2 regions of the Aeromicrobium wangtongii genome follow, and region 2 is predicted to be linked to the other one. Evidence: riboswitches for the same ligand, from Rfam matches in the RefSeq annotation. Region 2 holds a riboswitch; the other holds the start of a gene.

Region 1 (15,423 bases), 1.6 Mb from region 2:
GTCGCCAGGACGTCCTCGGCCGCGGTCGGGTCCAGCGCCGACGTCGGCTCGTCGAGGACCAGGATGCGCGGGTGCATCGTCAGCACCGCGCCGATCGCGACGCGCTGCTGCTGCCCGCCCGACAGCGTCCGGAGCGGCCGCGACCGCAGTCCGGCGATGCCCAGGATGTCGAGCGTCTCCTCGACCCGGCGGCGCATCGTGCTCGGGTCCAGGCCGAGCTGCTCCATGCCGTAGGCCAGCTCGTCCTCGACGATGTCGCTGACGAATCCGGCGAGCGGGTCCTGCCCGACGTAGCCGATGCGGTCGGCCAGCTCCCGGGGCGCGCGCCCGCGGATGGACTCCCCGTCGATCAGCACGTCGCCGGCCAGCTCGCCGCCGCTGAAGTGCGGGACGAGGCCGTTGAAGGTGCCCAGCAGGGTCGACTTGCCCGAACCGGTGCGGCCGGCGACCAGCACGAGCTCGCCCTCGGGCAGGACCAGGTCCACGCCCTGCAGGGCGGGCTCGTCGGCACCGTCGTACGTGAAACCGACTCCGCGCAGCTCGATCATCGGCGCACCTCCGCGGTCGCGTCGAGCACCGGCGGAGGGGTCAGGAAGGCCGGCACGAGCCCGATCATGACAGCCACGAGCGCCGCGATCGTCAGCTCGGGCCCGTCGGCGACCGACGGCAGGATGACGTCCGGACGCCGCGCGGCGATGGCGTAGGTCAGCACGGCGACCGCCACGCCCGACGCGACCGCCACCAGCTCACCGGTGCGCCACCGATCGGGGCGGTACCTCGTCCGCTCGACGCGCCGGCCGGCCACGACGAACCCCAGCACCGCCAGCACGACGCCGGCCGCCAGCATCGGCCAGGCCAGCGCCCGGGGCGCCGTCGAGTCCAGATATGCATAGGTGCCGACGCACAGACCGACGAGGCCGGCCAGCATGAGCGTGCCGGTGAGCAGCCGGGCGGAACGCGTCGCCTCCCCGGAACGTCCGTAGCCGCGCGCGTCCATCCCGGCGGCCAGCGTCATGGAGCGTTCGAGGGCGTCCTCCAGGACGGGGACGATGATCCGCCGCAGCGAGCCGATGCCCTTGCCCGGGTCGCCGCGCAACCGCCGTGCCCGGCGGACCCGTTGCACGCTCTCGGCCAGCTGCGGGAACACCGAGAGCGCGACCACGATCGCCGTGCCGACCTCGTACAGCGCCGGGGGCATCGACTTGAGCAGCCGCTTGGGATTGGCCAAGGTGTTGGCCGCGCCCACGCAGATCACGATCGCGGCCAGCCGCATGCCGTCGTACAGCGCGGCGAGCAGCGAGTCGCGGGTGACCGGGCCCAGCAGCTCGATGCCGCGGACCGCCTCCGGCAGCGGGATGCTCGGCAGCGTGAACAACACCGGTCCCCCGCCGCTGCCGCCGACCAGGATCCGGAACACGACGCGGATCCCGATGATCAGCAGGCCCAGGTACAGGTAGAACCGGAACGACATCGCCCACGGCGCCTCGGTGCGCCGCGCCAGCACCACGAAGCAGGCGACCAGCACGACCAGGACGATCAGGATCGGGTTCGCCATGCGCGACACGGCAGCGGCCAGACCCAGGGACCAGATCCACCAGGCCCCTGGGTGCAGATCGCGTGGCAGGACGGTGGCTATGACGGCCCGCCCGCCGCCTTGCGCCGCCACAGCACGGCCCCCATGCCGGCGACCAGCGCGATGACCAGGACGGCCGCGACCCAGCCCAGCGAGCCGGACCCGTCCGAGGAGTCGGCCTGGTTGCTGGTCGACTCGATGTCATCGGTGGTCTCCGGCGCCGCAGCCGGCTGCTCCGCGGCAGCCGAGGGCGACGGGGCAGGCGCGGGAGTGGTGGCCGCGGCTCCCGTCGACGGGGTCGCGGATGGGGTCGGCGTCCCCGGGGTCCCCGGCGCCGCGGAATTGGCACCCGGGGGTGCCGCCGGTGCGCTGCCGGTACGCCCGGCAGTCGGCGCCGTCGCCTTCGGCGTGACGACCTTCTTCGGGGTGGCGGTCGCCTTGGGGGTCGGCTGGCCGGCCGGCTTCGTGGCAGCCGGGGCCGGGGCCGTGCCGACGGGGTTGACGCCCGGGTAGGTCCTGGAGCTGCTGTTCTGGAACACCATCGCGACCCATCCGCCCGCGGGAATCCGCAGCGATCCGACGCCCTGGGTGGCGTAGGTCCACTTCCCGGACTTGCCGTCCGACCAGAACACCCCCCAGTACGCGTCAGTCGGCGGGGTGTTGACACAACCCGCCGAGCTGGGGGCACCGTCGACGCGGCACACGAATCCCGGCTGTCGGTCGACCATCGTCAGGGTGTGCCCGGTGGCCTTGATGCTGCTGGCCGCGGTTCCGCCGCCGCCGGGGTCGCAGGACACGCTCGACCCGACCACGACCGTGACCCCCTGTCCCGCGGGGCAGGAGGCCGCAGCGGCCGGACCGGCTGCGAGGACGACCCCTGCCGCGCTGCCCAGCAGCAGCGCGGCGAGCAGGCCCGCGAATCGGCGCATCACTTGACCCGGAACGACTTCGAGCCGGTGCGGTCGGCGAAGGCGCCGATGACCTTCACGGTCTTCTTGCCGGCCTTCTTGCCGACCTTGCTCTGGGCCGTGTACGTGCCGTTGGAGTAGACCGTTCCGGACTTGACCAGCTTGCCGCCGAGGTACACCCGGACGCGCTCGCCCGGCGTCAGGCCGGAGACCGAGATGGTCTGCTTCTTGCCCTTCTTGACCGTCTTGTGGCGCAGCTTCGGGGTGATCTTGCGGGCCCCGAGAAGGGTGACGGCGGTGGTTCCGACGCGGTTGGAGCGCGATCCCACGACCGTGACCAGACGCTGGGCGGTTCCGGCCGGGGTGGGCACGGAGCGCGCGACCCGGCCCTCGGCGTCGGCCGATCCGGTGAACGAGCCACCACCTGCCACCGAGAGCGAGTACTTCTCGCCGGCGCGCAGACCGGTGGCCGACACCGCGATGGTGCTGCCGGCCTTCCTCAGACCTGACGGGACGGTGACGGCCAGCGAGGTCGCCGACAGCTGGGCGTTGACGCCGATCGCGGCCTGCGCCGTCGCCCGGATGAACTGGTCGCGCGTGGTCTCGTCGATGCCCGAGGCCTTCGCCGCATCCAGCGCAGCCTGATCGAAGGCGACCGCGCCGAGCTCGGAGGCCAGCAGGGAGTCCTCGGCGACGGCGTCGGTGACCTGGTGGTCGACGATGAACGCGGCCGCGCTGCCCGCGGCGCCGTCCTTGCCGGTCGCCCTGAGGGTGGCAGCGGCCAGCCCCGTGGAGTTGGTGTTCGAGGTGCCCTCGTCGGAGAACCCACCGTCGGGGGCCTGCTGCCCCAGCAGCCAGGCGACGGCCTGGTCGATGTCGTCCTGGACGTCTGCCTGGCCGGCGCCCTTGGCAACCTGCAGCGCCTGCACCGCCAGGGCGGTGGCGTCGATCGTGCCCACGGTCGTGGTGCACTGCTCATCGGCCATCTGCACCCGGAACGAGCCGTCGTCGCACTGCTGCTCGAGCAGGTAGTCGACCGTCTCGTCGGCGAGGGGGCTCCTGGCGGTCGAGAGCGCCCGCACCACGAAGGACTGACCGATCGCGTTGGAGTAGTCCGCGCCGTACTCGTCGGCGGGGTCGAAGGTGTCGCTGGCTCGTCCGGACGAGGTGACCAGCGCCTCGGCCTGCTTGATCAGGTCGACGCCGGCCACGTCATCGGCCTGGCCGCCGCTGGCCTGGACCGCCGTCGCCAGCTTGCCGGTCGCGCCGGCGTACACCGCGGTGCCACTGCCCGTGTAGACGCTCGGGTCGGCTGACAGCGCGTCGATGATGCGCTTCTGGTCGCCGGCCCGGGTGTCGAGCGCATTGAGCGCGAAGAAGATGTCGAGCGTCAGGCCGTAGTCGTCGAAGTCGTACTGCTCGTTGTGCACGACCCCGTCGGTCAGCTGGTCGCTGAGCCAGCGGGCAGCCGAGTAGGCGTACGAGTTGGGTGCGGCCTGCGCGGAGGGCGCGGCGACGACCATGCCTGCGGCCAGGGCCGGGGCGATGACGGCCGCACCGAGGCGGCGGAGGGTGGTGCTGTTCATCGGAGTCCTTCCCGCTGCATCACGGAAAGGCCCAGGAGCCCGTCACGTGTTGTCCTCGACAGCGTGGATCGGTAAGTCCCACAGGCAGGTGCTCCGGCTCGCCACCTGAGGTGGCCTACGGTTGCGGGTCAGCGCCGGACTTGGACCGGCTTCCCCTGCGATGCGGGTGGATGGAGTTGTGCCGAATGGCTCGACGAATCTAGCACCCGCTGAAGCAGGGACCTATCGGGCGGGCACCGCCGAGCGATGAGTAGCCTCGACGAGGAGCTGTCGTGGACGGTATGGCAGCCGAACAAGGGAGCAACACACGTGCCAGGCCTCGACGACAAGCTCACCGACCTGTTCCACCAGGTCCTCGACCGCAACCCGGGAGAGCTGGAGTTCCACCAGGCCGTCCGCGAGGTGTTCGACAGCCTGGGCCCCGTCGTCACGAAGCACCCCGAGTACGCCGATGTCATCAAGCGGCTGTGCGAGCCGGAGCGTCAGATCATCTTCCGCGTCCCGTGGACCGATGACGCCGGACAGGTGCACATCAACCGCGGCTTCCGGGTCGAGTTCAACTCCGCCCTCGGCCCGTACAAGGGTGGGCTGCGGTTCCACCCCAGCGTCAACCTGGGCATCGTCAAGTTCCTCGGCTTCGAGCAGATCTTCAAGAACGCGCTGACCGGTCTGCCGATCGGCGGCGGCAAGGGCGGCTCGGACTTCGACCCGAAGGGTCGTTCGGAGGCCGAGGTCATGCGCTTCTGCCAGTCGTTCATGACCGAGCTGTACCGCCACATCGGTGAGTACACCGACGTCCCCGCCGGTGACATCGGTGTCGGCGGCCGCGAGATCGGCTACCTGTTCGGCCAGTACAAGCGCATCACGAACCGCTACGAGTCCGGCGTCCTGACCGGCAAGGGCATCTCGTGGGGCGGGTCGCGCGTCCGCACCGAGGCCACCGGTTACGGCACGGTGTTCTTCGTCGACGAGATGCTCAAGGCGACCGGCGGGTCCCTGGAGGGCAAGCGCGTCACCGTGTCGGGCTCGGGCAATGTCGCGACGTACGCGATCGCGAAGGTCCAGCAGCTCGGCGGAACCGTGGTCGCGTGCTCGGACTCCAGCGGCTACGTCGTGGAGGAGGACGGCATCGACCTGGCGCTGCTCAAGCAGGTCAAGGAGGTCGACCGGGGACGCATCGCGGACTACGCCGCTGCCCGCGGCGCCGGCGCCCAACTGGGCCGGGACGGATCGATCTGGCACGTGCCGGCGGACATCGCGCTGCCGTGCGCGACCCAGAACGAGCTCGACGCCGATGACGCGGCGCGGCTCGTCGCGAACGGCTGCATGATCGTCGCCGAGGGCGCGAACATGCCGTGCACGCCCGAGGCGATCAAGGTCCTGACCGAGGGCGGGGTGCGGTACGCGCCCGGCAAGGCGGCCAATGCCGGTGGCGTCGCCACCAGCGCGCTGGAGATGCAGCAGAACGCCTCACGCGACTCGTGGAGCTTCGCCCACACCGAGGAGCGCCTGGCCGACATCATGCGCGGCATCCACGACCGCTGCCTCGCCACTGCGGACGAGTACGGCAGCCCGGGCAGCTACACCGCGGGCGCCAACATCGCCGGCTTCACCAAGGTCGCCGACGCGATGATCGCCCTGGGCGTCATCTGATTCGTCGGTCGGGTCAGGCGATGAGCTGGAACAGCGCGCAGTCCTGCCACCGGCCCGCGATGCGCAGGTAGTCCGGGGCCATGCCGTAGCGCACGAAGCCGGCGCGTTCGAGGACCTTCTGGGAGCCGGTGTTGTGCGTCAGCGTCTCGCCCTGCACCCGGTGCAGGTCCAGCTCCCCGAACGCCACCTGCACGAGCGAGCGCAGCGCGGCCGTGGCGATCCCGCGACCCTGCGCGTCCGCGGAGACCCAGTAGCCGACCGAACCGGACTGCAAGGCGCCACGGATGATGCTGCTCAACCCGATGCGACCGACCAGGCGCCCGTCGTCTTCGAGGATGACGCACGGATGGGACGTGCCGTCGGCGTGACCCTCCAGCGCGGTGCGCGCCGCCGCGAGCTGACCCTCAGTGGTGAACCAGCTGTCCGCCCGCACCGGCTCCCACGGCTGGAGATGATCGCGGTTGCGGCGGTGGAGCTCTGTCAGGGCAGGGACGTCGTCAAGGGCGAGCAGACGGATCGAGGGCACGGCGGCATGGTGTCACGCCACGTGGTGCAGCGCCCTCGACGCCACGACGATGCCGTTGGCGTCGGCGTAGACCCAGTCGCCCGGCGTGATCGAGACGCCGCCGAACGTGACGGTCAGGCCGACGTCACCGGCGCCCTGCGGATCGGTCCGCACCGGGAACACGCCCAGGGCCTGCACGCCGAGGTCGATCGTCCTCAGGATCTCGACGTCGCGCACGGCGCCGTTGATCACCAGGCCGGCCCAGCCGTTGTCGGCTGCGGCCGACGCCATGTTGTCGCCCAGCAGTGAGCGCCCGGTCGTCCCGCCGTTGTCGACCACGATGACCCGCCCCTCACCCGGGGTGGCCACCAGGTCCTTGACCCGCGAGTTGTCGTCGTGGCACCGCACCGTGACCGCTTGGCCGAAGAAGGCCTCGCGACCTCCGAAGGTCCGGAACATCGGCGCCATCACCCGGACGTCCTCGGGGTGGTCGTCACACAGGTCAGGAGTCGTGAACACGGTCATCCTCTCGACGGGTGGCGCCCACGCTACCGGCCTGCCACGCACAGCAGGCGCCGGTACCGTGGGCGCATGACGCTCAGCGACGAACTCCGTATGTCCCTCGACGGCAAGTGGCGCCATGTGCGGGAGCAGTCCCGCAAGGAGCTGGCCGAACTCGACCTCGCCTATGACCACGACCTGACGCTCGACGAGGCGCGGGCGCGCGTGCTGGAGCAGATGAAGAAGCTGGTGCCGACCGGCATCCCGGCCGCAGGCTTCAAGGTCTCCAGCGGAGGCACCGGCGATCCGGGCATGGCGGTGACGGGCATCGAGATGCTGGCGCAGTTCGACCTGTCGCTCATGGTCAAGGCCGGCGTCCAGTGGGGGCTGTTCGGCGGGGCGATCGAGAACCTCGGCACCGCCGCACACCACGAGAAGTACATACCCGGCCTCATCAACCTGGACATCCTCGGCTGCTTCGCGATGACCGAGACGGGTCACGGCAGCGACGTCCAGAGCCTCGAGACGACCGCGACCTTCGACCCCGCGACGCAGGAGTTCGTCATCCACTCCCCGACGCCGTCGGCGCGCAAGGACTACATCGGCGGCGCCGCGGCACATGCCCGGGTCGCGGCCGTGTTCGCCCAGCTCATCACCAAGGGTGAGGGCCACGGCGTGCACTGCTTCATCGTCCCGATCCGCGACGAGGACGGCAACGACCTGCCCGGCATCACGACCTCCGACGACGGGCACAAGGGCGGTCTCGGCGCGGTCGACAACGGGCGCATCGTGTTCGACCAGGTCCGCATCCCGCGCGAGAACCTGCTCAACAAGTACGGGCAGGTCGACGAGGGCGGCACGTACTCCTCCCCGATCGAGAGCTCGAACGCCCGCTTCTTCACGATGCTCGGCACGCTGATCCGCGGACGCATCAGCGTCGGCGGCGCGGCCAGCGCAGCCACCGAGGTCGCGCTGAGCATCGCCGGCCGCTACGCCCTCAAGCGGCGCCAGTTCGGCCCGGATGCCGAGCACGAGGTGCTGCTGATGGACTACCGGATGCACCAGCGGCGCCTGCTGCCGCTGATCGCCAAGTCGTACGCCATGCGCTTCGCCCAGAACCAGCTCGTGGCCCGCATGGACCGGGTCCAGAGCTCGGAGGAGCCACCTCCCCCGCACCAGCAGCGCGAGCTGGAGAGCCGGGCCGCCGGCCTCAAGGCCGCCCAGACCTGGCACGCGACCAAGGCCATCCAGGAGGCCCGGGAGGCCTGCGGTGGCGCCGGCTACCTCGCCGAGAACCGCCTGACGACGCTGAAGGGCGACACGGACGTCTTCACGACGTTCGAGGGCGACAACCACGTGCTGTTCCAGCTCGTGGCCAAGGAGCTGCTGACGTCGTACGCGCAGGAGGTCGGCGGCCTCGACCCGGTGGGCATGGTCCGGTTCGCCGCGAGCACGGTCGCCGACGTGGTCAAGGAGCGCACCGCCGCGTCCCAGCTCATCCAACGGCTCATCGACGCCCGCCCGGGCAACAGCGACGACGACCACGACCTGCTGGACCGCGGCACCCAGCTCAACTTGTTCGAGGACCGCGAGCAGCACGTCCTGGAGACCGCCGCGCGACGCCTGCGCCGCGCCGGCAAGGACCCCGTCGAGGCCTTCGAGGTCTTCAACGCCGCGCAGGACCACGTCATCCGCGCCGGGCGCGTCCACATCGAGCGCATCGTCCTCGAGGCCTTCACCGCGGGCATCGCCCGGTGCGAGGACCCGGAGGCACAGGAGCTGCTGCGGGACGTCTGCTCGCTCTACGCGCTGTCCGCGATCGAGGAGGACCTGGCCTGGTTCATGGGCCACAACCGGTTGTCGGACACCCGCGCCAAGACCGTCACGGCCCTGATCAACGACCTGCTCGACAAGCTGCGGCCGCACACGCTGACGCTGATCGAGGGCTTCGGCGTGCCCGAGGAGACGCTCAACGCGGCGATGCTGCTGACCGAGTGAAGCCGGTCGCACGACCACGTCACACCCCCGCTTGGGGCCACCTTGCGGCCTTGACGATGTCTGGTTCACTGGGGAGCGCCGATAACAGCGGCCACCCACGATCCACCACCTCCAGGGGGAAACACACCATGAAGAATCTCTTGCGCTCAGCGGCCATCGCCGTCGCGTCCACCGCTCTGGTCGCCGGAGGCGCCACGGCCGCCACGGCCCAGGGCTCGTCGCCCGCCGCCACCAGCGCGTCCAACGTCTCGACCACGGCGAACGTGTCCACCGCCGTCGCGCCGTACCCGATCGACTACAAGTCCAAGATCCGCGTCAAGAAGGTCGGCAAGAAGCTGACGTTCCGCTTCACGGCCCGCTACCGCGATGACGCCGGCCGCCCGGTCGGCATCCGCAAGGTGACGCTGCAGGTCCTCAAGAAGGGCAAGTGGCGGACGCAGAAGAACGTCAAGCTGAACCGCAAGGGCACCGGCACGTACAAGCGCACCGACGGCAAGAAGCGCAAGTACCGCATGGTGATCAAGCCGACCAGCCTGTACCAGGGCGGTCGCACCGTCTCGGTCAAGATCTGACCTCGTAGCACCCGCGAGACCGGCCCCCGACCCGTATGGGTCGGGGGCCGGTCCCTTTGGTTGAGACACTGTGTTGCGACTCAGGGACGATCTGCTTGAATGTCGCCACGAATCCAACACCATCCAGGGGGAAACACCACATGCGAGCTCTGTTGCGCGCAGCGGCCGTCGCCGTTGCATCCACCGCCCTTGTCGCGGGCACCACGACGATGGCCTCCGCTGCGCCGGGTGACACCGCCACGGTGACCACCGCGGTCATCCAGCCCGTTGCGCTGAGCGGTTTCAAGAACTCCACGTCGACCTTCGTCCCCGGCACCTTCGCATATGCCGCGCCGGGCTCGACGTCCACTCCGTACGGCCTCAAGGCCAATGTCAACGTCAACGGCCGGCTGGTGGCTGCGGGCGTTCGCATCAACTCGAACGGCTTCTACTACGAGCGCGCATGGGGCGCCGGTGCCGTCACGCTGACCAACTTCACCCTGTCCGGGTACGACTCGCGTCCGGCCCCGCACCGTGGCGCCTACACCGACCGTCCGGTGGCGGGGGCGTCCAACGCCGTCCAGATCCGTTACGGCGTCGAGTACCGCTCGGGCCTCCAGGTGCGCAAGAAGGGCAAGAAGCTCACCTTCAAGATCAAGGCCCGCTACGTCGACAGCCGCGGCAAGAACGTCGGCATCCGCAAGGCGACCATCCAGGTCAAGAAGGGCAGCAAGTGGAAGACCCTCAAGAAGGTCAACCTCAAGAAGAACGGCACCAAGACGTTCACCCGCAAGGACGGCAAGAAGCGCTACTACCGCCTGGTCATCAAGACCACCAGCGTGTACGAAGGCGGGCACACCAAGGGTATGAAGATCTGACCTGAACCGACCGCTCCTCGCGCCGGCCCCTGACCCCTGCGGGTCGGGGGCCGGCGTCGTCCTGGACTGCGCGACAGCCCGTCTTGCGGCGCCGACCAGGTGTGATTCACTAGGGCCCAATTCATCACGATCCGGGGGAACAACGTATGCGTACATCCACTCTTGCCCGCGTCGGCGCCGTCATCACGGCCTCGGCGCTTGCTCTCAGCCTCGGCGCAGGGCCGGTCTCGGCCGCCGAGACCAGCACCGCCGCCGCGGCCGCCGCTCCCAGTGCGGCGCCGTCGGCCACCTCGTTCGGCACGACCTCGAACGTCGACGCAGCCGGTGTCATCACGGCGCTGCGGCTCGGCTCGGGCGTCATCACCGACCGCGCCACCACCCAGTTCCTCGGCAACGTCGCCGGCCAGGCGCCGAGCAACAACGTCCAGACCCAGGTCACGATCAACGGACGGGTCAAGGGACGGGTCATCCTGTACCCCGGCCAGGGCAATGGCGGCGTCGAGATCCCGCGTGGCTGGGGCTCCGGCAAGGTCCAGCTCGGCCCGACGTTCTTCTCCGACGGGACGGTCGACCAGAACCGCAGCAACGTCTTCTACGCCCGCAAGCACGTGACGTCGAAGGCCACGTACCCGCTGAAGATCCACCGTCGCAACAGCAAGGTGACCTTCAAGGTCTACGGCGTCAAGATCATCAACCCGTCGAACGGCAAGTACCAGTCGGTCAAGCGGGTCAAGCTGCAGCGCTCCAAGGGCGGGAAGTGGCGCACCGTCAAGAACATCAAGCTGAACTCCAAGGGCAACGGCTCGTACAAGATCACGAACCGGACCAAGTACCGCTACCGCCTGTACATCACGCGCTCGGCGACGCAGGAGAAGTTCTCGACCCTGAAGACGGGCAAGATCTGATCCGCAGCACTGCCTGATCGCAGGGCCCTCGTCCTCTCGGGACGGGGGCCCTCGTGGTTGGCGGTGCGGACGGATCTTTCTGCCTTTCGGTAGCTCCGGCAGCGCGAACGTCGAAAGATGCGTCCCCCGCGGGGTCAGGCGAAGTCGCCGGCGGCGGAGCGCAGGTGGCGCAGGAGCTCGTAGGCCTGGTCCTGCTGCTCGGGGGTCATCCCCGGCACGGCGAAGTCGATCGCGTTGATCGCCGCGGTGGCCTCGGCCATCACCCGCCGACCCTCCGGGGTCAGCTCGGCGAAGGTCCGGCGGCGGTCCTTCTCGTCCGCGACCCGGCGCACCAGACCCTGCGACTCCAACCGGTCCATCGCATTGGTCACCGAGGTCGGGTGGACCATGAGCCGCTCCCCGATCTTGCTCAGCGGCAGCTGACCGGTCGCGCTGAACGACAGCAGCACCAGGACCTCGAAACGGGCGAAGGTGATGCCGAGGGGCTTGAGCACGGCGTCGAGCTCGGAGCTGATGAGCTGCTGGACGCGCATGATCGAGGTCGCGAACCGCATCGAGGTGGGATCACCGATGCGCTTGGACCAGATCTCCCCGGCTCGCTCGATCGGGTCGAACTCGAGGCGGGGTGCGTCGGACATGCGCCCATCGTAGGGGGCGGATGCCGAGGGGTGGCAATTAGTTGGACATGCGACTATTTTAGATCCAAGTAATTTGCTGCCGCCGACGTCGGAGGACCTCATGCCCCAGAACGACCTGCACGTCCCCGTCAACCCGGTGCGCTTCGTGACCGCGTCCGCCCTGTTCGACGGACATGACGCCTCGATCAACATCATGCGGCGCATCTTCCAGTCGCAGGGCGCCGAGGTCATCCACCTGGGCCACAACCGATCGGTCAAGGAGGTCGTCGACGCCGCGATCGAGGAGGACGTCCAGGGCATCGCTGTCTCGTCCTACCAGGGCGGCCACGTCGAGTACTTCGAGTACCTCGTCGAGTCGCTGCGCGAGCAGGGCGCCGGCCACATCCACGTCGTCGGTGGTGGCGGCGGCGTCATCGTCCCCGAGGAGATCACCCGGCTGCGCGGCAGCGGCGTGACGATCTTCTCTCCCGAGGACGGCCAGCGACTGGGCCTGGTCGGCATGATCAACTCGGTCGTCGCGGACTGCGACTTCGACCTGACCTCGCTGGGCGAGCTGGACCTGGATGCTGTCGTCGCCGGCGACCGCGCCGCGATCGCCCGTGCCATCACCCACGCCGAGGCAGGCTCGCTGACCGACGCCCAGCTCGAGCGCATCCGCGCTGCCGCCGCGACCCACTCCTCCCCCGTGCTCGGCATCACCGGCACCGGCGGATCAGGCAAGTCGTCGCTGACCGATGAGCTGGTGCGCCGCTTCCGTGTCGACCAGCAGGACAAGCTGCGCATCGCGGTCATCGCGGTCGACCCCACCCGCCGGCGCGGCGGCGGCGCCCTGCTCGGCGACCGCATCCGGATGAACTCCCTCGACGGTGAGCGTGCCTACTTCCGCTCGTTGGCGACCCGCGGCTCGCACGAGCTGCCCGAGACGCTCGCCGATGTCATCGACGTCATCAAGGCGGCCGGATTCGACCTGGTCATCGTCGAGACGCCCGGCATCGGGCAGGGCGATGCGGCGATCGTCCCGTTCGTGGACTCCTCGATGTACGTCATGACGCCGGAGTTCGGCGCCGCCTCGCAGCTGGAGAAGATCGACATGCTCGACTTCGCCGACACCGTCGCGATCAACAAGTTCGAGCGCCGCGGGGCCAAGGACGCCCTGCGGGACGTCGGCCGGCAGATGGTGCGCAACCGCGAGGCCTTCGGCAAGAAGCCCGAGGACATGCCGATCTTCGGCACCTCGGCCGCGACGTTCAACGACGACGGTGTCACCGCGCTGTACCAGCACCTGCGCGACACCCTCGGCGAGCAGGGGCTGCCGGTCGAGGACGGAATCCTGCCGCACGTCGACGTGCGCTTCTCCAGCGGCATCCAGCAGGTCGTGCCGACCGATCGCGTCCGCTACCTGGCCGAGATCACCGAGACGATCCGCGGGTTCCACGCCGAGACCGAACGGCTGGCCGACGCCGCCGACCGCGCCCAGCGTCTCGAGCTCACCGCGGCCGAGCTCGCCGACGCCCAGCTCGACGGCGCGAGCGTCGACGAGCTGCTGACCGCCGCCAGGAAGGCCGTCCCGCACGAGATCTCCGACCAGATCGCAGCGTGGCCGGCCGTCGTCGAGTCGTACTCCGGCGACGAGCAGGTCGTGAAGGTCAGGGACAGGGAGATCCACACCCAGCTGACCCGCGAGACGCTCTCGGGCAACAAGGTCCCCCGCGTCTCGCTGCCGAAGATGACCGGCCACGGCGAGCTCGTGCGCTTCTGGCGCCGCGAGAACCTGCCGGGCTACTTCCCGTACACGGCCGGCGTGTTCCCGTTCAAGCGGGACGGCGAGGATCCCGCCCGCATGTTCGCCGGCGAGGGCGACCCGTTCCGCACCAACCGCCGCTTCAAGTTGCTGTCCGAGGACGGCGACGCGACCCGCCTGTCGACGGCCTTCGACTCGGTGACGCTGTACGGCCGCGATCCCGACCCGCGTCCGGACGTCTACGGCAAGGTCGGCACGTCCGGCGTGTCCGTCGCGACGCTCGAGGACATGCACGCCCTGTACGACGGCTTCGACCTCGTGTCGCCGTCGACCTCGGTCTCGATGACGATCAACGGGCCCGCGCCGACCGTGCTGGCGTTCTTCCTCAACACGGTCATCGACCAGCAGGTCGACAAGTTCCGCGAGAAGGAGGGCCGCGAGCCGTCCGAGACCGAGTACGCCGAGCTGCGCTCCTACGCCCTGCAGAACGTGCGCGGCACCGTGCAGGCCGACATCCTCAAGGAGGACCAGGGCCAGAACACCTGCCTGTTCTCCACCGAGTTCAGCCTGCGGATGATGGGTGACATCCAGCAGTACTTCATCGACGAGGGCGTGCGGAACTTCTACTCCGTCAGCATCTCGGGCTATCACATCGCCGAGGCCGGGGCGAACCCCATCAGCCAGCTGGCGTTCACGCTGTCCAACGGCTTCACGTACGTCGAGTCGTACCTCGCCCGTGGCATGGACATCGACGACTTCGCACCGAACCTGTCGTTCTTCTTCTCCAACGGCATGGATCCGGAGTACTCGGTGCTGGGCCGCGTCGCCCGCCGCATCTGGGCGATCGCGATGAAGGAGAAGTACGGCGCGAACGACCGCTCGCAGAAGCTGAAGTACCACGTGCAGACCTCCGGTCGCTCCCTGCACGCGCAGGAGATGGACTTCAACGACATCCGCACGACGCTGCAGGCACTCATCGCGATCTACGACAACGCCAACAGCCTGCACACCAATGCGTACGACGAGGCCGTCACGACCCCGTCGCAGGAGTCGGTGCGCCGCGCGCTGGCGATCCAGCTGATCATCAACCGCGAGTGGGGCCTGGCGATGAACGAGAACCCGTTGCAGGGCTCGTACATCATCGACGAGCTGACCGACTTGGTCGAGAAGGCCGTGCTCGCCGAGTTCGACGCGATCAACGAGCGCGGCGGTGTGCTGGGCGCGATGGAGACCGGCTACCAGCGCGGACGCATCCAGGACGAGTCGATGCTCTACGAGCACAAGAAGCATGACGGGTCGCTGCCGATCATCGGCGTCAACACGTTCCGCCGCCCGGTCTCCGAGGGCGAGGAGGAGCACACCGTCGAGCTCGCCCGGGCGACCGAGACCGAGAAGGAGTCCCAGCTGGCCCGGGTCCGCGCCTTCCACGACGCGCACTCGAGCGAGGCGGCCGAGGCACTGGATCGCCTGCGGCTCGCGGCGATCAACCACGAGAACGTCTTCGCGGTCCTGATGGAGGCGGCGCGGGTCTGCTCGCTGCAGCAGGTCACCGAGGCATTCTTCGAGGTCGGCGGGCAGTACCGGCGCAACGTGTGACCGTGCCCCGGTCTGACCGCGTGAGCGTCAGACCGGGGAAACGGGGTACAAGGCCCACCGGGTCGCGGACGGTCCGCCCGGACCGTGATGGAGCGGCCGGAGGGAGAACAACATGTCCGACATCGACTGGTGGGTCTGGCTCATCATCGCGCTCGTCGCGGTGGCCGTCATCGCGGGGCTCGTCGCAGCCTCGAAGGCGGCGAGCCGCAAGAAGGAGCAGGAGCGCATCCGGCGGGAGGACGAGCAGCGCGAGAAGGCTGCGCTGCTGCGTGAGGACGCCAAGCAGACCAGCGTCGACATCAAGCGCCGTGAGGCCGAGGCGCTGGCCGCCAAGGCGGACGCCGAGGAGGCGCGCCTGGCCGCCGAGGAGCTCGAGCGCAAGGCGGAGGC
Region 2 (15,423 bases):
CGGGCCGATGCGCAGCGTCTGGGCGGACATCGACCGGAACGAGGGACGCGTCGTCGCGGCGACCCTGGACTCCTGGGCGACGGAGACGGGCTCGCGCCGGATGGGCGCCACCGTCGTCCGCCGACTCACTGCCCCCGGCGCCCGTGAGCGGTACGACTTCAACGTGCGGATCATGTCCGGCCGCGATGACCTGGACCTCGGGCTGACTCCCGACGTTCCCGGCACCCCCGGGTTGCTCCCGCTGGACCCCCACCGCATCCACACGGTCGTGGGCTATCTGGGCGTCGAGGCGACCACGTCGCTGGCGATCCGGGTGCTCAGCACGGACCCGGCCTCCGCGGCATTGCACGCAGACCGGTAAATTCACTGGGTGCCCGACAAACGCCCGCGCCGTACCTTCGCAGTCATCAGCCACCCCGACGCCGGCAAGTCGACGTTGACGGAGGCCCTCGCGCTGCACGCGCGGGTCATCACCGAGGCCGGCGCCGTGCACGGCAAGGGCGACCGTCGCGCCACCGTCTCGGACTGGATGGCGATGGAGAAGGCCCGCGGCATCTCGATCACGTCCGCGGCGCTGCAGTTCGTCTACCGCGACCACGTGGTCAACCTGGTCGACACCCCCGGTCACAGCGACTTCTCCGAGGACACCTACCGCGTCCTGTCGGCGGTCGACTCGGCCGTGATGCTGGTCGACGCCGGCAAGGGCCTCGAGCCGCAGACGCTCAAGCTGTTCAAGGTGTGCGCGCTGCGCGGCATCCCGGTCATCACCGTGATCAACAAGTGGGACCGGCCGGGCCTGTCACCGCTGGCCCTGATGGACGAGATCGAGCGGCAGATCAAGCTGCGCCCCACCCCGCTGACCTGGCCTGTCGGCGAGGCCGGCGACTTCCGCGGCGTCCTTGATCGCCGCACGGGCGAGTTCGTGAAGTACACGCGCACCGCCGGCGGAGCCACCCGCGCGCCGGAGCGCCGGATGTCGGCCGACGAGGTCGAGGACGTCGACGCCGAGGCGTGGTCCGCCGCGAGGGACGAGCACGAGCTGCTCACCCTCGACGAGGCCGACCACGACCAGGAGCGGTTCCTCGCCGGCGAGACGACACCGGTCATGTTCGCCTCGGCGCTGCAGAACTTCGGCGTGGCCCAGCTGCTGGACCTGCTGCTCGACCTGGCGCCCGCACCCAGCGCGACGCCGGGCGTGGACGGCACGGTCCGCCGGGTCGAGGACGACTTCAGCGCGTTCGTCTTCAAGGTGCAGTCGGGCATGAACAGCTCCCACCGGGACCGCATGGCCTACGCCCGGGTGGTGTCGGGAACCTTCGAGCGCGGCATGATCGTCACCCACGCCTCGACGGGCCGCCCCTTCGCCACGAAGTACGCCCAGTCGCTGTTCGGCCGCGAGACCAGCGCGGTCGAGGAGGCCTCCCCCGGCGACATCATCGGTTTCGTCAACGCGCAGGCGCTGCGGGTCGGCGACACGGTGCACCTCGGCGACAAGATCGAGTACCCGCCGGTGCCCAGCTTCGCCCCGGAGCACTTCATGACCGCGACCGCCCGCGACATCGGCCGGTACAAGCAGTTCCGTCGCGGCATCGAGCAGCTCGACCAGGAAGGCGTCGTCCAGGTCCTGCGCTCGGACCTGCGCGGTGACCAGAGCCCCGTGCTCGCCGCAGTCGGCCCGCTGCAGTTCGAGGTCGTCGAGGAGCGGATGACCAACGAGTTCAACTCGCCGATCCGCCTCACCCGCCTGGACTACCAGGTGGCCCGGCGCACCGACGCCGAAGGCGCGCAGGAGCTGCGTGGCTTCCGCGGCTGCGAGGTCCTGCAGCGCACGGACGGCACCTACCTGGCGCTGTTCATCGACAAGTGGCGGGCCAACAACGCCGCTCGCGAACACCCCGACGTCCTGCTCGAAGAGCTTCCCGCCGGCGGCAACTGACACCTGCTCTCAGGCGGCGCGGGGTTCCTGCTTGGTGAACCTGGCGTGGCGCCTGGGTCTCTGCTCTGGGTCGATGCGGGGTGGCGGGATGATCTCGGGGATCCCGTCGGCACCCATGCGCGCTTCCCACTCGCCCTCGTGGACCAGGAAGTGGTGGAAGTGGCACAGCAACGCTGCGTTGTTCAGGTCTGTGGGTCCGCCTTCTGACCAGAAGCTCAGGTGGTGCGCCTCGCACCAGGCTGGTGGCCGGTCGCAGTCGGGGAACACACATCCCTTGTCCCGGACGGCCAGGGCGAGGCGCTGGTGGCGGTCGTAGAGGCGCTTGGTCATGCCGTGGTCGATGACCCGGGTTCCGTTCTCCAGATACAGCGCGACGAGGTGCGCGTTGCACGCCAGCCGCTGCGCCTTCCTGGCTGACATGTGGGTGCCGGAGGTGTTCTCGGCGACGCCCTGCCCGGTGCGGAGGTCGTCCACGTCCACGGTGACCGCGACGGTGGCGGCCAGGCCGCCAGACTGAGGGAGCGCGCCGGTCGGTAAATGGGTGATGAGCTCGGTGAACGCGTGCCCGAGCTTCTGGTCACGACCCAGCGCCAACCAGTCCTGCGCACCCATGCCGTGGTGCTCGGCGTTGGCCGCCGTCCGGCGCGGGGCGATGATCCCCTCCAGCGCAGCGCGCAGCGTGTCCGCATCGGCCTGCGGGATGATGAACGACCCCCTGGTGGTGCCGTCACCGCGGTCCTTGACCGACATGCGGGTGGCGTCCCAGGCCTTCTGCTCCTGCTTGCGCAACTGCTCCCCGAGGTGCTCGTCCGCGCCGTCTGGGTCGATGACCTCCAAGACGCGGTTCGCGAGTCGCTTCAGGTCGTCCAGGCCGTATTCGCCGGCCAGGCGGATCAGATGCGCCTCCGCATCCGCGCGCTCTTCGTCACCACACCAGTCCGGCAAGCTGTCGATGGCCTTCATGATCACCGCCGCCTGATCCGTGGACAGGTCACCGGCTGCCCAGGCCGCCTGGCTGGCCTGGACCCCGCTCACCCGCGCGAGACCGACGAGCTTGGCGGCTTCGCCCTTGCTGATCCCCGTCGCACCCGCCAACCACACCGTCGTCGACGTCGCGCCGTCATCCTTGGCCAACCCCATGTCGTCCGCGCAACCCGCCAACCGCGACAACGCCGCATCCAGGCACGTCCGCGCCTTCACCACCGCGACGGCGACCTCACGAACCTCGCCGCCGGTCAACGCCCAGGGCTCGAGCGCAGCCAGATCATCTCTGACCGATGACAGTTGATCGAGGATCATGGACGGACTCCGAAGCGACTAGAACGTATGTTCGATTCTATCGGAGTCCGCCCGTGACCACAATGGTTCTGCACACGAAATACCCTGATATGACAGGATTTTTCAGCCCTGCTTGGCATTCACCTCGTACGACGTGTTGGTCGACTCGAAGAAGTTGACCAGCTGCAGGGTGTCGTTGGCCGTGGCCATCCACTTGGCCGGATTCGCCGCGTTGTAGTGCGGTTCGAAGCCGAGCTCCTCCAGCCGACGATCGGCCAGGTAGCGCACGTACTGGTTGATGTAGTCCGCGTTGAGGCCCAGGATCCCGCCGGGCAGAAGGTCCCGGTTGTAGGCCTCTTCCATCGACACGGCGTGCAGGATCATCTGCTGGATCTCGGCGGCGAACTCCTGGGTCGCGACGTCCGGGTTCTCCTCCAGCACCGTCAGGATCAGGTTGATGCCGAACTTGAGGTGGAGGCTCTCGTCGCGCACGATCCAGTCGATCAGCGAGCCGAAGTTGCGCAGCAGGTTCCGCTGCCGAAAGCTCAGCGCCACCATGAATCCTGAGTAGAACCAGATGCCCTCCAGGATGACGTTGTACGCCACGAGGTTGCGCACGAAGTCCTGCTTGCCCTCGGTCGTGGAGATGTCGAGGGTCTGCTCGGTCATCCGCCGGATGTAGTGGATCTCGAACTCCTCCTTGGCCGCCATCGAGGGCACCGACACGTGGGAGTCGTAGGCCGCCGCACGGTCGATCGGGAACGTCTCGAGCACGTACTCGAAGCTCATGCAGTGATTGGCCTCCTCCCACATCTGCTTGGCCAGGTACAGGTGGCACTCGGCGGCGTTGACGTACGGGTACACGCCGAAGGCCAGCGCCTTGTTGACCAGCAGCTCATTCGGGTTGAAGTAGCTCATCAGGAACGTCAGCGCGTGACGTTCCTCCTCGCTCATGCGCTCGAAGTCGGCCAGGTCCTCGCCGAGCTGGATCTCGTTCGGGAACCAGGTGTTGGCGACGGCCTGGTCGTACAGGTCCATGGCCCACTGGTAGGTGACGGGCTTGAGCAGCAGCCCCTCCTGGATGCCGGTGCCCAGGATGCCCCCGCTCACTGGCACGACTCGCAGTTCAGTCGCTCCTGCGGGTCGACCGGGCAGGCGGCACCGTCCACGACCTCGAGCTCGGCCACGGGGGCGGCGACCGCCCCGAACCCGCGACGCGGCGCTCCCCCGGCTGGCGTCTGCTGCGCAGCCTTGTTGACCTTGACGGTGCTCTGCTCGGCGGTGTGCCGCGGCATCATGTGCAGGTAGTACGTGGTCTTGACGCCCATCTCCCACGCCTTGGCGTAGAGCTCGACCATCTCCCCCACGTCCCGGCTCTGCAGGTAGATATTGCGGCTGATGGCCTGGTCGATCCACTTCTGCGCACGGGCCGCGACGTTGACGAATGCGTACGGCGAGAGCTGGAAGCTCGTGCGGTAGATCTCCTGCAGCTCGGCCGGCACCCCCTCGACCTTCGACAGGTCCCCCTGGTGTCGCAGCAGATCCTCACGGACGCTCTCCCACAGACCGAGGGCCCGCAGATCCTCGACCAGGTTCCGGTTGACCTCCAAGAACTTGCCCGAACTGGTCGCCCGGCTGAAGATCTGGCTGAACTGGGGGTCCAGGCCCGGCGTCGTCCCGGCGACCAGCCCGATGGACGCCGTCGGCGCGATCGCCATGAGGGTGGAGTTGCGGATGCCAGCCGACACCTTGCCGCGCAGGGCGTCCCAGTCCAGGCGCGTCGTGCGGTCGACGTCGACGGGCACGCCGCGGTCGGCCTCCAGCAGGTCGAGGGAGTCGATCGGCACCATGCCCTGGCTCCAGCGCGATCCCTCGAAGTTCGGGTAGGCGCCGCGCTCGCGGGCCAGATCGGCCGACACGTCGATGGCGTGCCAGCTGATGAACTCCATGACCTGGTCGATCAGGTCGTACGACTGCTCGGACTCGTAGGAGTACCCGAAACGCTCGACGACGTCGGTGAAGCCCATGACGCCGAGGCCGAGGGCGCGGTTGAGCTCGTTGGAGTGCTCGGACTCGGGCACCGACGAGATCGTGATGTCGATGAGGTTGTCGAGCTGACGCACGGCCAGGCGGGTCGACTCGGCCAGCCGCTTCCAGTCGACGCGGGCCTGCTGGCGGCGCCCGGTGACGTGACGGGACAGGTTGATCGAGGCGAGGTTGCAGACGGCGACATTGTCCCGATCCTGCGGCAGCGTGATCTCGGTGCACAGGTTCGACAGGTGGATCGTGCCCGTGTTGTGATTCAGCGCCCGGGTGTTGATGGTGTCCTTCCACGTCAGCCACGGGTGCGAGCTGGCCTGCAGCGACACCAGGATCGCTCGGAACTGCTCGCGGGCGCGCATCTTCTTGTGCCGCAGCCGCCCCGCATCGGCCATCGCGACGTACTCGGCATAACGCGCAGAGAAGGCCGCGCCGTACAGCTCGACGAGGTCAGGCACGTCGAGCGGGTCGAACAGGTACCAGTCCCGGTCGTCCTGCACCCGCTTCATGAACTCATCGCTGATCCACACGGCGGTGTTGGCGGTACGGGTGCGGCGGTACGGGTCGCCGGAGTTGGCGCGCAGGTCGAGGAACTGGGCGAAGTCGAGGTGCCAGTTCTCCATGTAGAAGCACAGGGCGCCGAACTTCTTGCCGCCGCGGCTGATGGCACGCAGCGTGGAGTCGATCGTGTGCATGAACGGGATGGGCCCGGTGGACGCGGTGTTGTTGCTGCGGATGGGCGAGCCCTCGGCGCGCAGCCTGGACACCGACATGCCGATGCCGCCCGTGCCCTTGGTCAGCCACATGACGTCGCGCACACTCTTGGCGATGTGCTCGATGTCGTCCTCCATCTGCATCACGAAGCAGTTGGAGAGCTGGCTGTAGGACGTCCCGGCGTTGACCAGCGTCGAGCCGGCCGCGAGGTACTCCAGGCGCGACATCTTGTCGTAGAACGCGACGGCTGCGGCGGTGGGATCGTCCTCGCCCAGCGACAGGCCCATCGCGACGCGCATCCAGAAGAACTGCGGCACCTCCAGCGGCGTGCCGTCGGGCTCGCAGATCATGTAGCGGGTGCGCATCGTCTGTGCGCCGATGTAGCGGATGAGATCGTCGCGATCGGGGTCGAGCGCGGCGCCCAGCACCTCGAGATCGAACAGCTCGGTCAGGCGCGGGTCGAGCAGGCCCAGCTCGACACCGCGCAGGACCGAGGCGACGAAGGCCGGGCCGTGGAAGGCGTGGACCTCGTCGCGGCTCACGCCCTCGCCGAAGATCTTCTTGTACAGCGTCTTGACCAGCAGGCGCGACGCGATCGTGTCGAACGCCGGGTCGTCCTTGACGTTCTGCAGAGCAACCTGGATCACCGCTTCGTCGAGCTGTTCGCTGGTGATGCCGTCGAACAGCGTGATCTCGAGCTCGGCCTGCAGCTGCGTGACGCGGGCGACCTGGTCGTCGAGCCCGGCGCTGGCCTCTTCGATGGACCTGGCGATCTCGTAGCCGTCGTACGGTGCGCGCGTACCGTCGCGCTTGATGACAGTGATGGTCATGCGGTTCACCCCTCGTGAACTGGTGCGTGGACGCAGTCCGAGCTCGAGGGGTGACGGAGACGGGACGACACAGCGACCCTGATCCCCTGACCTTCCCACGAGGTCGCGGACCCGAACCGTCGTCTGGACGGCGCGGCACTGGCAGGTCTTCGGACTCATGGGCCAGGCGGTGCCGGAGCACCGCCGCCTACTGTTCGTCGCTTCCCAGGCTTGCGCCCAGTGCTGATGACGAAGGTCGTTCCCACTTACCGCTGCGGGGCAGTCCCGGATTTCCACCGGGTTCCCTGTTGCCACGACTCCCCTGGCTGAGGAGGCGAACCAGCTGCGGGAGTCACTGTATATGGAAACCACATCGGTGTAACCCCCCACATGTGGGGTGCCGCAGGTGCCCCTAGCACGCAGTGCTGCGATCGCAGGCGAGGGACCGGGATCCAAGCCCGCGACCCCACCCACCAGAATGTTGTCATGTCAGACCGCATCACGTGCCCCGTCCTGCGAGCCCGCATCACGTCCGCGCAGGCAGCCGCCGCGCTGATCAATGACGGCGACAACGTCGGCATCAGCGGATTCACCGGAGCGGGCTACCCCAAGGCGGTTCCGGCCGCGCTGCACGACGCGATGGTGGATGCGCACGGCCGTGGCGAGCAGTTCCGCATCGGACTGTGGTCGGGTGCCTCGACCGCGCCCGACGCCGACGGTGTCCTCGCCGAGGCCCACGGGGTCTCGACCCGGCTGCCCTACAACTCCGACCCGACGATGCGCTCGTTGATCAACCTCGGCGAGGTCGACTACGTCGATGCCCACCTGAGCCACTCCGCGCAGCACATGTGGTTCGGGTTCTACGGCAACCTGGACGTCGCGGTGGTCGAGGTGACGGCCGTGCTGCCCGGCGGACTCCTCGTGCCGAGCAGCTCGGTCGGCAACAACAAGACCTGGCTCGACCAGGCCGACCGGATCATCCTGGAGGTCAACAGCTGGCAGCCGCGCGGGCTGGAGGGCTTCCACGACATCTACTACGGGACGGCGCTTCCTCCGCACCGCCGCCCGATCGAGCTGACCGATCCGATGCAGCGCATCGGCGAGCCGTACCTGCGCATCGACCCGGAGAAGGTCGTGGCGATCGTCGAGACCGACCGCCCGGACCGGAACGCGCCCTTCAGCCCGCCGGATGAGAACTCGGCCGCGATCGCCGAGCACGTCGTGGACTTCCTGCGGCACGAGGTCGCCGCCGGCCGGATGCCGCCTGAGCTCCTGCCGCTGCAGTCCGGCGTGGGCAATGTGGCCAATGCCGTCCTCGCCGGTCTCGGCGACAGCGAGTTCACCGACCTGGTGGCCTTCACCGAGGTCATCCAGGACGGAATGCTCGATCTGCTCGACAACGGCACGTTGCGGGCCGCGTCCTCGACGTCCTTCGGCCTGTCCGATGTCGGCGCGCGCCGGTTCATCGACAACATCGACACCTACAAGGGCCGGATCCTGCTGCGCAGCGAGGAGATCTCCAACCATCCCGAGCTGGTGCGGCGCCTCGGCATCATCGCCATGAACGGACTGCTCGAGGCCGACATCTACGGCAACGTCAACTCCACCCACGTGATGGGCAGCGCCATCATGAACGGGATCGGCGGCAGCGGCGACTTCGCCCGCAACGCGTTCTTGAACTTCTTCCTGACGCCCTCGACCGCCAAGGACGGGGCCATCTCGGCGATCGTGCCGATGGTCAGCCATGTCGACCACACCGAGCACGACGTCCACGTCATCGTCACCGAGCACGGCATCGCCGACCTGCGCGGCCTCTCGCCGCGCGCCCGCGCCGAGCGCATCATCGAGCGCTGCGCGCACCCGACGTTCCGGCCCGCCCTGCTGGACTACACGCAGAGGGCCTGGACCGAGCGCCCGCGCGCCCGTCACACGCCCCACCTGATGGGCGAGGCACTGAGCTGGCACCAGCGATACCTGGAGACCGGCAGCATGTGAGTGCGCCCGGTCCCCGGGGGTCACCACGCCATGGCGAACCAAGCTGCCGCCACCGCGACGATCAGCAGCGCTGCGTTGAGGCCGGTGTCCTTGGCCTCCCCGCGGGACAGGTGCAGTCCGGCCGCGAGGACTTGGAGCACGGCGAACCCCGAAGCGGCCGCGATCGCCAGCCATGGTGCGATGCCGGTCGCCGGCGGCAGGATCAGCCCGACGGCGCCCAGGACCTCGACGACACCGAGGGCCCGGACGACCGGCATCGGGACAGTGTCGACCCACCCCATCATCGGGGCGAGCTCCTCCTGGCTCTGGGTGATCTTCTTGCCGCCGGCGTAGAGGTAGAACACTGCGAGCAGACCCGCAAGGATCCAGTAGGCGATGGTCATGAGCGCTCCGATGGTTACGAGTGGTAAGTGGCATCATCATGAGTGACAATCAGGACCCGTACAAAAGGCACACCGGTGTGCCTGACCGTGGGAGAGCCGATGTCCAGCTATGAGAAGACCTGCCTGATCCGCGGCGACGGAGGCCGCGCGATCCGCAGCATCCTCGACCGCATCGGCAACAAGTGGACCCTGCTGGTCGTCGCCACGCTCGAGGGCGGGAGCATGCGGTTCACCGAGCTGCAGCAGCGCATCCCGGGGGTCTCCCAGCGGATGCTGACCCGCACCCTGCGCCTCCTGGAGCGCGACGGTCTCGTCACCCGCACCGTCCACGCCGAGGTGCCCCCGCGCGTCGAGTACGAGCTCACGGCAACCGGCCGCACGCTGATCGCCCCGGCTGTGACGCTGGCCGAGTGGGCCGTCGAGCACAATCCGGGCATTGAGCGCAGCCACACCTCGTTCGACGCCCGCGCTGCGCAGCCACCCCCGGACGTCGGCTAGACTTGGTGGCAGTTCCGAGCCGCCCTATCTAGCGGTTTCGGGCTCAACGTCCCCGGCCGCACCAACGGCGCGGGGACACTTGCTTTCCCGGGCGAGATGTCCGGCTACGCCGGTTCCGCCGGGTTGTCCTCGGCGAGCAGCGCCGTCAGGCTCGGGCGGACGCGGAACAGCTCATCGAGCCCGGCGATCTTGAAGATCGCGACGACCCGGCGGGTGGGCGCGACGATGCCGATCGTCCCCTGGCGCAGCAGCATCTTCTTGCGGGCCAGGACGAACACGCCCAGCCCGACCGAGTCGACGAACGTGACGTTCGAGAGGTCGAAGACCAGACGCTCGGCACCGTCGTCGGTCACCTGGGTGACGACCTCACGCAGCCGGGGGGCCGTCTCGATGTCCACCTCACCGGCCACGTCGATGATGACGTGGTCATGGTCGTGGCGGACGTTCACGTCCAGCTGCTGCGTCATGTCGGCTCCCGAGGCATCGTCTCGCCCGCGAGGAGTGCGGCCGAGCTGTCCGATCCTAGCCAAAGCCAGCTGGGAGAATCGAGACCATGGCCCTGAATGACGTCCGCAACCTCAACGACCAGTGGATCGCCACGTGGACGCACCTCCGCGGCATCGAGGCGAGCGAGCTGGACGGCTGGCCGCTGGTCCACGTGGGCTCGCCCAGCCGGGAGACCGAGCTGGTGTGCGTCGAGCCTGGCGTCGACCGCTTCCTGGAGCTCATGCGGCACATCGATGGCGACCCGCGCGCGATGCTGACGGTCGCCGCCCACGACGTCGGCCCCTATCTGACGGCCCCTCGGCCGGCGAGCGTGCGGCTGGACCGTGACGACGAGGCACTGATGTCGACCCACCTGGTCGACCTGCCGGTGCCGCCACTGGAGGCGGACCTGACGTTCCGCTGGGACGTGGATGACCACTCCGTGACGTACACACTGGAATCGGGAACGTCCGTGGCCGCTAACGGAACCGTCGCCGTGCTGGGCCAGGTCGCGACCTTCGACCGCATCGAGACCACGCCGGCCTTCCAGCGCAGAGGACTCGGCCGGCACGTCATGGCCACGCTCACGGCCCAGGCCATGGGGCGCGGAGCCACCCACGGGGTGCTCGCCGCCAGCGCGCAGGGGCGCCCGCTCTACACGAGCCTGGGATGGCAGACCCGCCTGGAGATGCTGTCGCTGATGGGCGCCTGAGCTCACAGTCCTGCGGTCCTGCGGCACACCTCGTCCCACGGCGTGGGTTCCATCGCGAAGTGCGTGCGCGCCGCGGAGTCGTCCAGGACGTAGGGCCGCTCCCACTGGTAGGCCAGGTCTGCGATCTCGCGGGCCATCGGAGCGAACCGCGACCCCAGTCGCAGCAACGGCGTCGGGATCGCCGACACCTTCGGAGCCGGACGGTCCAGGACGGCCATGACGTCGGTCAGCGCCTGCTCCTGGGTGCGGGGCGGATTGCTCGGCACGTGCCACAACCGGCCGTGGGCGGAGCTGTCGTCCGCCGCCGCGACGAGCAGCCGTGCCGCGTCGAGGACGTCGGTGAACGTGTGCGGCTGGTCCTTGCGGCCGACGACCCAGGCCCGCTTGCCGGCCAGCATCCCCGGCAGCTGGCGAGTGACGTGCCCGTTCTCGCCGACGCCCGAGCCCACGTAGTCCGAGCCGCGCACCTCCACCGCGCGGATGCGCCCGGCGTCGTGCAGCGCCTTTGCATCGGCCCACATCCTGGCCCGCAGGACGCCCTTGTGGTCGGTCGCCGCATCCGGCAGCGCCTCGTGCATCGGACCGACGACCGGGCCGTACGGATACAGGTTTCCGGTGATCGCGTACACCGCACCGGACCGCTCGGCCGCGGTCAGCAACGAGGCCGCCAGCGGCGGCCACGCCGTGTCCCACGTCGTGTAGTCCGGCGGGTTCGCGCAGTTGTAGAGGGCGGACGCACCCTCGGCGGCCGCGCTCAGGGCGTCCGGGTCGGAGGCGTCGAGCTGCCGGTGCGTCACACCGGCAACGCCGCTGTCCGAACCCGAGCGTGTCGCCACGACGACCTCGGCTCCTCGTGCGGTCAGCAGGTGCGCCACGTGCCGGCCGACCGGCCCGGCACCGACGATGAGATGGCGATCGGTCATGAGTGCTCCTTCGAGTGAGAAATGACTCACTGCCACAATGGGGCAATCAGGCCTCGTTAGAGGTTCAATGACCTGATACCGAACTGTCGCACCAGAGGACGTCCATGCCCCGCATCTCCCGTCGCACGTTTGTCGCCGCACCCTCTGAGGATGTCTGGTCGTTGGTCAACGACTTCGCGCAGTGGCACCCCAAGCTCCGCATCTACGCCGACGGCCCCGAGGCTCCCGCCGATCTGGTCGTGACGATCCTGGAGAAGGACGACGCCGGCAAGACGCTGTCGTACCACATGCCCGACCCGCCGTTCCCGATCGCGAACCACCGCGCGACGATCCTCGTCGAGGACGCCGGACTGGCGGTCTCGTACGTCACCTGGTCGGCCGACTTCACCGCCGACGAGGAGCACCTGCAGGAGCTCGAGGACTCCCTGGGCGACGACGTGTTCAAGCGCGCCCTGGACAACCTGGCCACCGCCGCACAGGACACCTACGGCGCCCGTCAGGTCGCAAGCTCCAGCTGAGCCGAGCGCTCAGCTCCTCCAGTCGCGGAAGCCGACAACGATCAGACGCATCTGACGCCGGGCGCCCTCCTTGATGCTCTCTTCGAGGTCAGGGCGCCCGTCCGGCATCTCGACGACCTCCTCGGCATTCGAGACCATGTTGCGGACGAACAGCCGTGACACCATCTGCACGTCGTCGCTGGACCAGTTCTCGATGTTGGGCAGCCGCGCCAGCACCACCGCGAGCTCGCTGACGAACAGGTCCAGCTCGTGCCGGATCGCCCGGCTCACGGCCTCGGACCCGCCGACGCGTTCGCGGGCCACGAAGGCGAAGTGCGCCTTGCTGTGCTTGACCGCCTCGACCAGGATGTCGGCCGCGGCGTCGATGATGTTGTCGAACACCTTCGGATCGCGCTGCGCATCGCGGATCATCCGCCGCAGCGTCGAGAACGACTGCTCGACCAGCGCGAGCCCCAGCTCGTCCATCGACTCGAAGTGCCGGTAGAACGCGGTCGGGACGATCCCCGCGTGCCGCGCGACCTGACGCAGGCTGATCTGCGCGAATCCCTGGGTCTGCGTGAGCTCGAGCGCCGCAGCGAGGATCGCCTGACGTGTGCGCTCCTTCTGCTCCTGGCGCGAGGCGACCTGCGCGGACTCGGTCATGAAGAGAGGGTATCGCGCAGCGTTCGGTGAACACTTGTGTCGGTCGTGCGACAGGTCACTCGGCGTGTCTGTTGCGGTTCGCGCGCGTCTCGTGCAGACTTTGAGTGCACGGACGTTCACTCAACCAGTCAGGAGGCGTCCATGGGCATCATCCGCAAGGCACTCACCTCGCGCCCCGTCGCCTCGTTGACCTCCCCGTTCACCGTGGATCACTACCTCGAGCAGATCCACCCCATGCTGGCGGCGGGCAACGTCCGCGCCAAGGTGCTCGAGGTGCGCCGTGAGACCGGCGCCGCCAGCACCGTCGTGCTGCGGCCCAATGGCGCCTGGGAAGGCTTCGTCCCCGGCCAGCACGTGCAGTTCGGGGTCGAGGTCGACGGCAAGCGCCGCGTCCGCGTCTTCTCGGTCTCCAGCTCCAGCACCGCCAAGAAGGGCACCTTCAGCGTCTCGGTGAAGGCCCACCCCGACGGCTACGTCTCGCAGTTCCTGCACAAGGAGCTCGAGCCGGGCACGATCGTCTACCTGTCGCAGGCCGAGGGCGAGTTCGTCCTCCCCCAGCAGGTTCCCGACTCCGTGCTGCTGATCAGCGGCGGATCGGGCGTCACGCCGGTCATGTCGATGCTGCGCACCCTGCGCGACAAGGGCCACACCGGTCAGGTCACCTTCCTGCACTACGCCCGCAGCCGTGACGACGAGATGTTCACCGACGAGCTCGACGACATCGACGCCACCACCGACTTCCGCATCGTCCGCGTCTACACGCGCCAGCCCGCCCCGGGTGCCGAGCTGGCAGGACGCTTCCACATCGACCACCTCAAGCACCTCGGGGTCGACCCGGTCAGCACATTGACCTTCGCGTGCGGACCGGCCGGGCTCATCGCCTCCGTGCGCGACACGTACGCCGAACTCGGCGCCGCAGACCAGCTCCGCATGGAGTACTTCAAGGTTCCGTCCGTCGACCTGGACGCAGCCGATGCCACCGGCATGCTGTCGTTCGACGACTCGAAGATGGAGGCGTTCAACACCGGCGCCACGATCCTCGAGCAGGCCGAGAACGCGGGACTGCAGCCCGATTTCGGCTGCCGCATGGGCGTCTGCAACACCTGCGCCGTCAAGAAGAACAGCGGTGCCGTCCGGCACGTCGTCAGCGGTGAGGTCAACGCCACCACCGACGAGACCATCAAGATCTGTGTTCAGGTCCCCATCGGCGACGTCAACGTCGCCCTCTGAGCCAAGGAGAAACCATGGCCGCACTCACGACCGCCATCGCCCGCAAGTTCGTCAAGAGCAAGCCCATCGAGCCCCGCAGCGCGAGCAAGCACAACGCCGCTCCCCTGTCGCTGATCAGCCCGACCTCCGACAAGCCGGCGACGATCGGTCTTGAGTACATGACGTACGAGCAGCTCGAGGAGTTCGGCCGCGAGCTCGACGCCGTCCGCCAGCGCGTGCTCGACGACCTCGGCCAGCCCGACGCCGACTACATCCGCCGGGTGATCCGGGTCCAGAAGGGCGCCGAGGTGCTGGGACGCGTCGGCATCTTCATGCCGTTCTTCCCGCCCGCGTTCATCGCCGGCGTCGGTTCGCTCGCCGTGGCCAAGATCATCGACAACATGGAGATCGGCCACAACGTCATGCACGGCCAGTACGACTGGATGAACGATCCGATGATCGACGGCGCCCGCTACGAGTGGGACAACATCGCCCCGTCGCAGGACTGGAAGCACGGCCACAACTACATCCACCACACGTACACCAACATCCACGGCATGGACCGGGACATCGGCTACAACATGTTCCGCATCGACGAGGACCAGCCGTGGTACCCCAGCCACCGCTTCAACCTGCCGCTCGCGACCGCGCTGATGATGGTGTTCGAGTGGGGCATCATGTACCACGGCGTCGAGCTCGACCAGTACCTCCACGGCAAGATCTCCAAGGAGGACTTCGAGGGACGCAAGAAGCGCGCGTTCAAGAAGATCCGCAAGCAGGTCTTCAAGGACTACATCGCGTGGCCCGCGCTGGGCCTGGCCCTGGTGCCGTTCGTCGGCTGGTGGGCCCCGGTCGCGATCCTGGGCGCGAACGTCGCGGCCAACGTGATCCGCAACGTGTGGACGTTCCTGATCATCTTCTGCGGCCACTTCCCCGCCGAGGTGGAGACGTTCAAGGAGGAGGACGCGCAGAACGAGAACCGCGGCCAGTGGTACCTGCGCCAGCTGCTCGGCTCGGCCAACATCACCGGCGGCAAGCTGTTCCACCTCATGACCGGCAACCTGAGCTACCAGATCGAGCACCACCTGTTCCCCGACATCCCGGCGCGTCGCTACCCCGAGGTCGCCGAGGACGTCAACCGGCTGGTGGAGAAGTACGGCCTGCACTACAACACCGGCCGCCTGTCCAAGCAGCTCGGCAGCGTCGTGCGCCAGCTGGCCAAGCTCGGCAAGAAGCCCAGCGACCCGTACAAGATCGGCAACAGCCCCGAGAGCAAGGCG

Evidence for each region. A riboswitch is a leader RNA that binds a small molecule or an ion and turns the genes downstream of it on or off. The one in region 2 is predicted to bind cobalamin.
Region 1: linked by a shared signal. The riboswitch ahead of NQV15_RS16295 (prenyltransferase/squalene oxidase repeat-containing protein) and the one ahead of NQV15_RS06460 (ribonucleoside-diphosphate reductase subunit alpha) in region 2 are both predicted to bind cobalamin.

The regions. Positions count from the first base shown of each region.
Region 1 covers NZ_CP102173.1:3,310,019-3,325,441, forward strand. The annotation lists gene NQV15_RS16280 (ABC transporter ATP-binding protein) at 1-548, opposite strand, end outside; gene NQV15_RS16285 (energy-coupling factor transporter transmembrane component T) at 545-1,666, opposite strand; gene NQV15_RS16290 (hypothetical protein) at 1,633-2,502, opposite strand; gene NQV15_RS16295 (prenyltransferase/squalene oxidase repeat-containing protein) at 2,502-4,067, opposite strand; cobalamin riboswitch at 4,134-4,287, opposite strand; gene gdhA (NADP-specific glutamate dehydrogenase) at 4,377-5,720, shown strand; gene NQV15_RS16305 (GNAT family N-acetyltransferase) at 5,734-6,246, opposite strand; gene rraA (ribonuclease E activity regulator RraA) at 6,259-6,744, opposite strand; gene NQV15_RS16315 (acyl-CoA dehydrogenase family protein) at 6,817-8,724, shown strand; gene NQV15_RS16320 (hypothetical protein) at 8,853-9,296, shown strand; gene NQV15_RS16325 (hypothetical protein) at 9,437-10,153, shown strand; gene NQV15_RS16330 (hypothetical protein) at 10,300-11,058, shown strand; gene NQV15_RS16335 (MarR family winged helix-turn-helix transcriptional regulator) at 11,193-11,696, opposite strand; gene icmF (fused isobutyryl-CoA mutase/GTPase IcmF) at 11,797-15,033, shown strand; gene NQV15_RS16345 (hypothetical protein) at 15,146-15,423, shown strand, end outside.
Region 2 covers NZ_CP102173.1:1,263,903-1,279,325, reverse strand. The annotation lists gene NQV15_RS06480 (5'-3' exonuclease) at 1-361, shown strand, start outside; gene NQV15_RS06475 (peptide chain release factor 3) at 371-1,936, shown strand; gene NQV15_RS06470 (HNH endonuclease signature motif containing protein) at 1,946-3,235, opposite strand; gene NQV15_RS06465 (ribonucleotide-diphosphate reductase subunit beta) at 3,338-4,324, opposite strand; gene NQV15_RS06460 (ribonucleoside-diphosphate reductase subunit alpha) at 4,321-6,798, opposite strand; cobalamin riboswitch at 6,922-7,136, opposite strand; gene NQV15_RS06455 (acetyl-CoA hydrolase/transferase family protein) at 7,264-8,772, shown strand; gene NQV15_RS06450 (DoxX family protein) at 8,793-9,155, opposite strand; gene NQV15_RS06445 (winged helix-turn-helix transcriptional regulator) at 9,255-9,653, shown strand; gene NQV15_RS06440 (STAS domain-containing protein) at 9,758-10,120, opposite strand; gene NQV15_RS06435 (GNAT family N-acetyltransferase) at 10,207-10,851, shown strand; gene NQV15_RS06430 (NAD-dependent epimerase/dehydratase family protein) at 10,854-11,774, opposite strand; gene NQV15_RS06425 (SRPBCC family protein) at 11,879-12,292, shown strand; gene NQV15_RS06420 (TetR family transcriptional regulator) at 12,302-12,934, opposite strand; gene NQV15_RS06415 (ferredoxin reductase) at 13,076-14,164, shown strand; gene NQV15_RS06410 (fatty acid desaturase family protein) at 14,179-15,423, shown strand, end outside.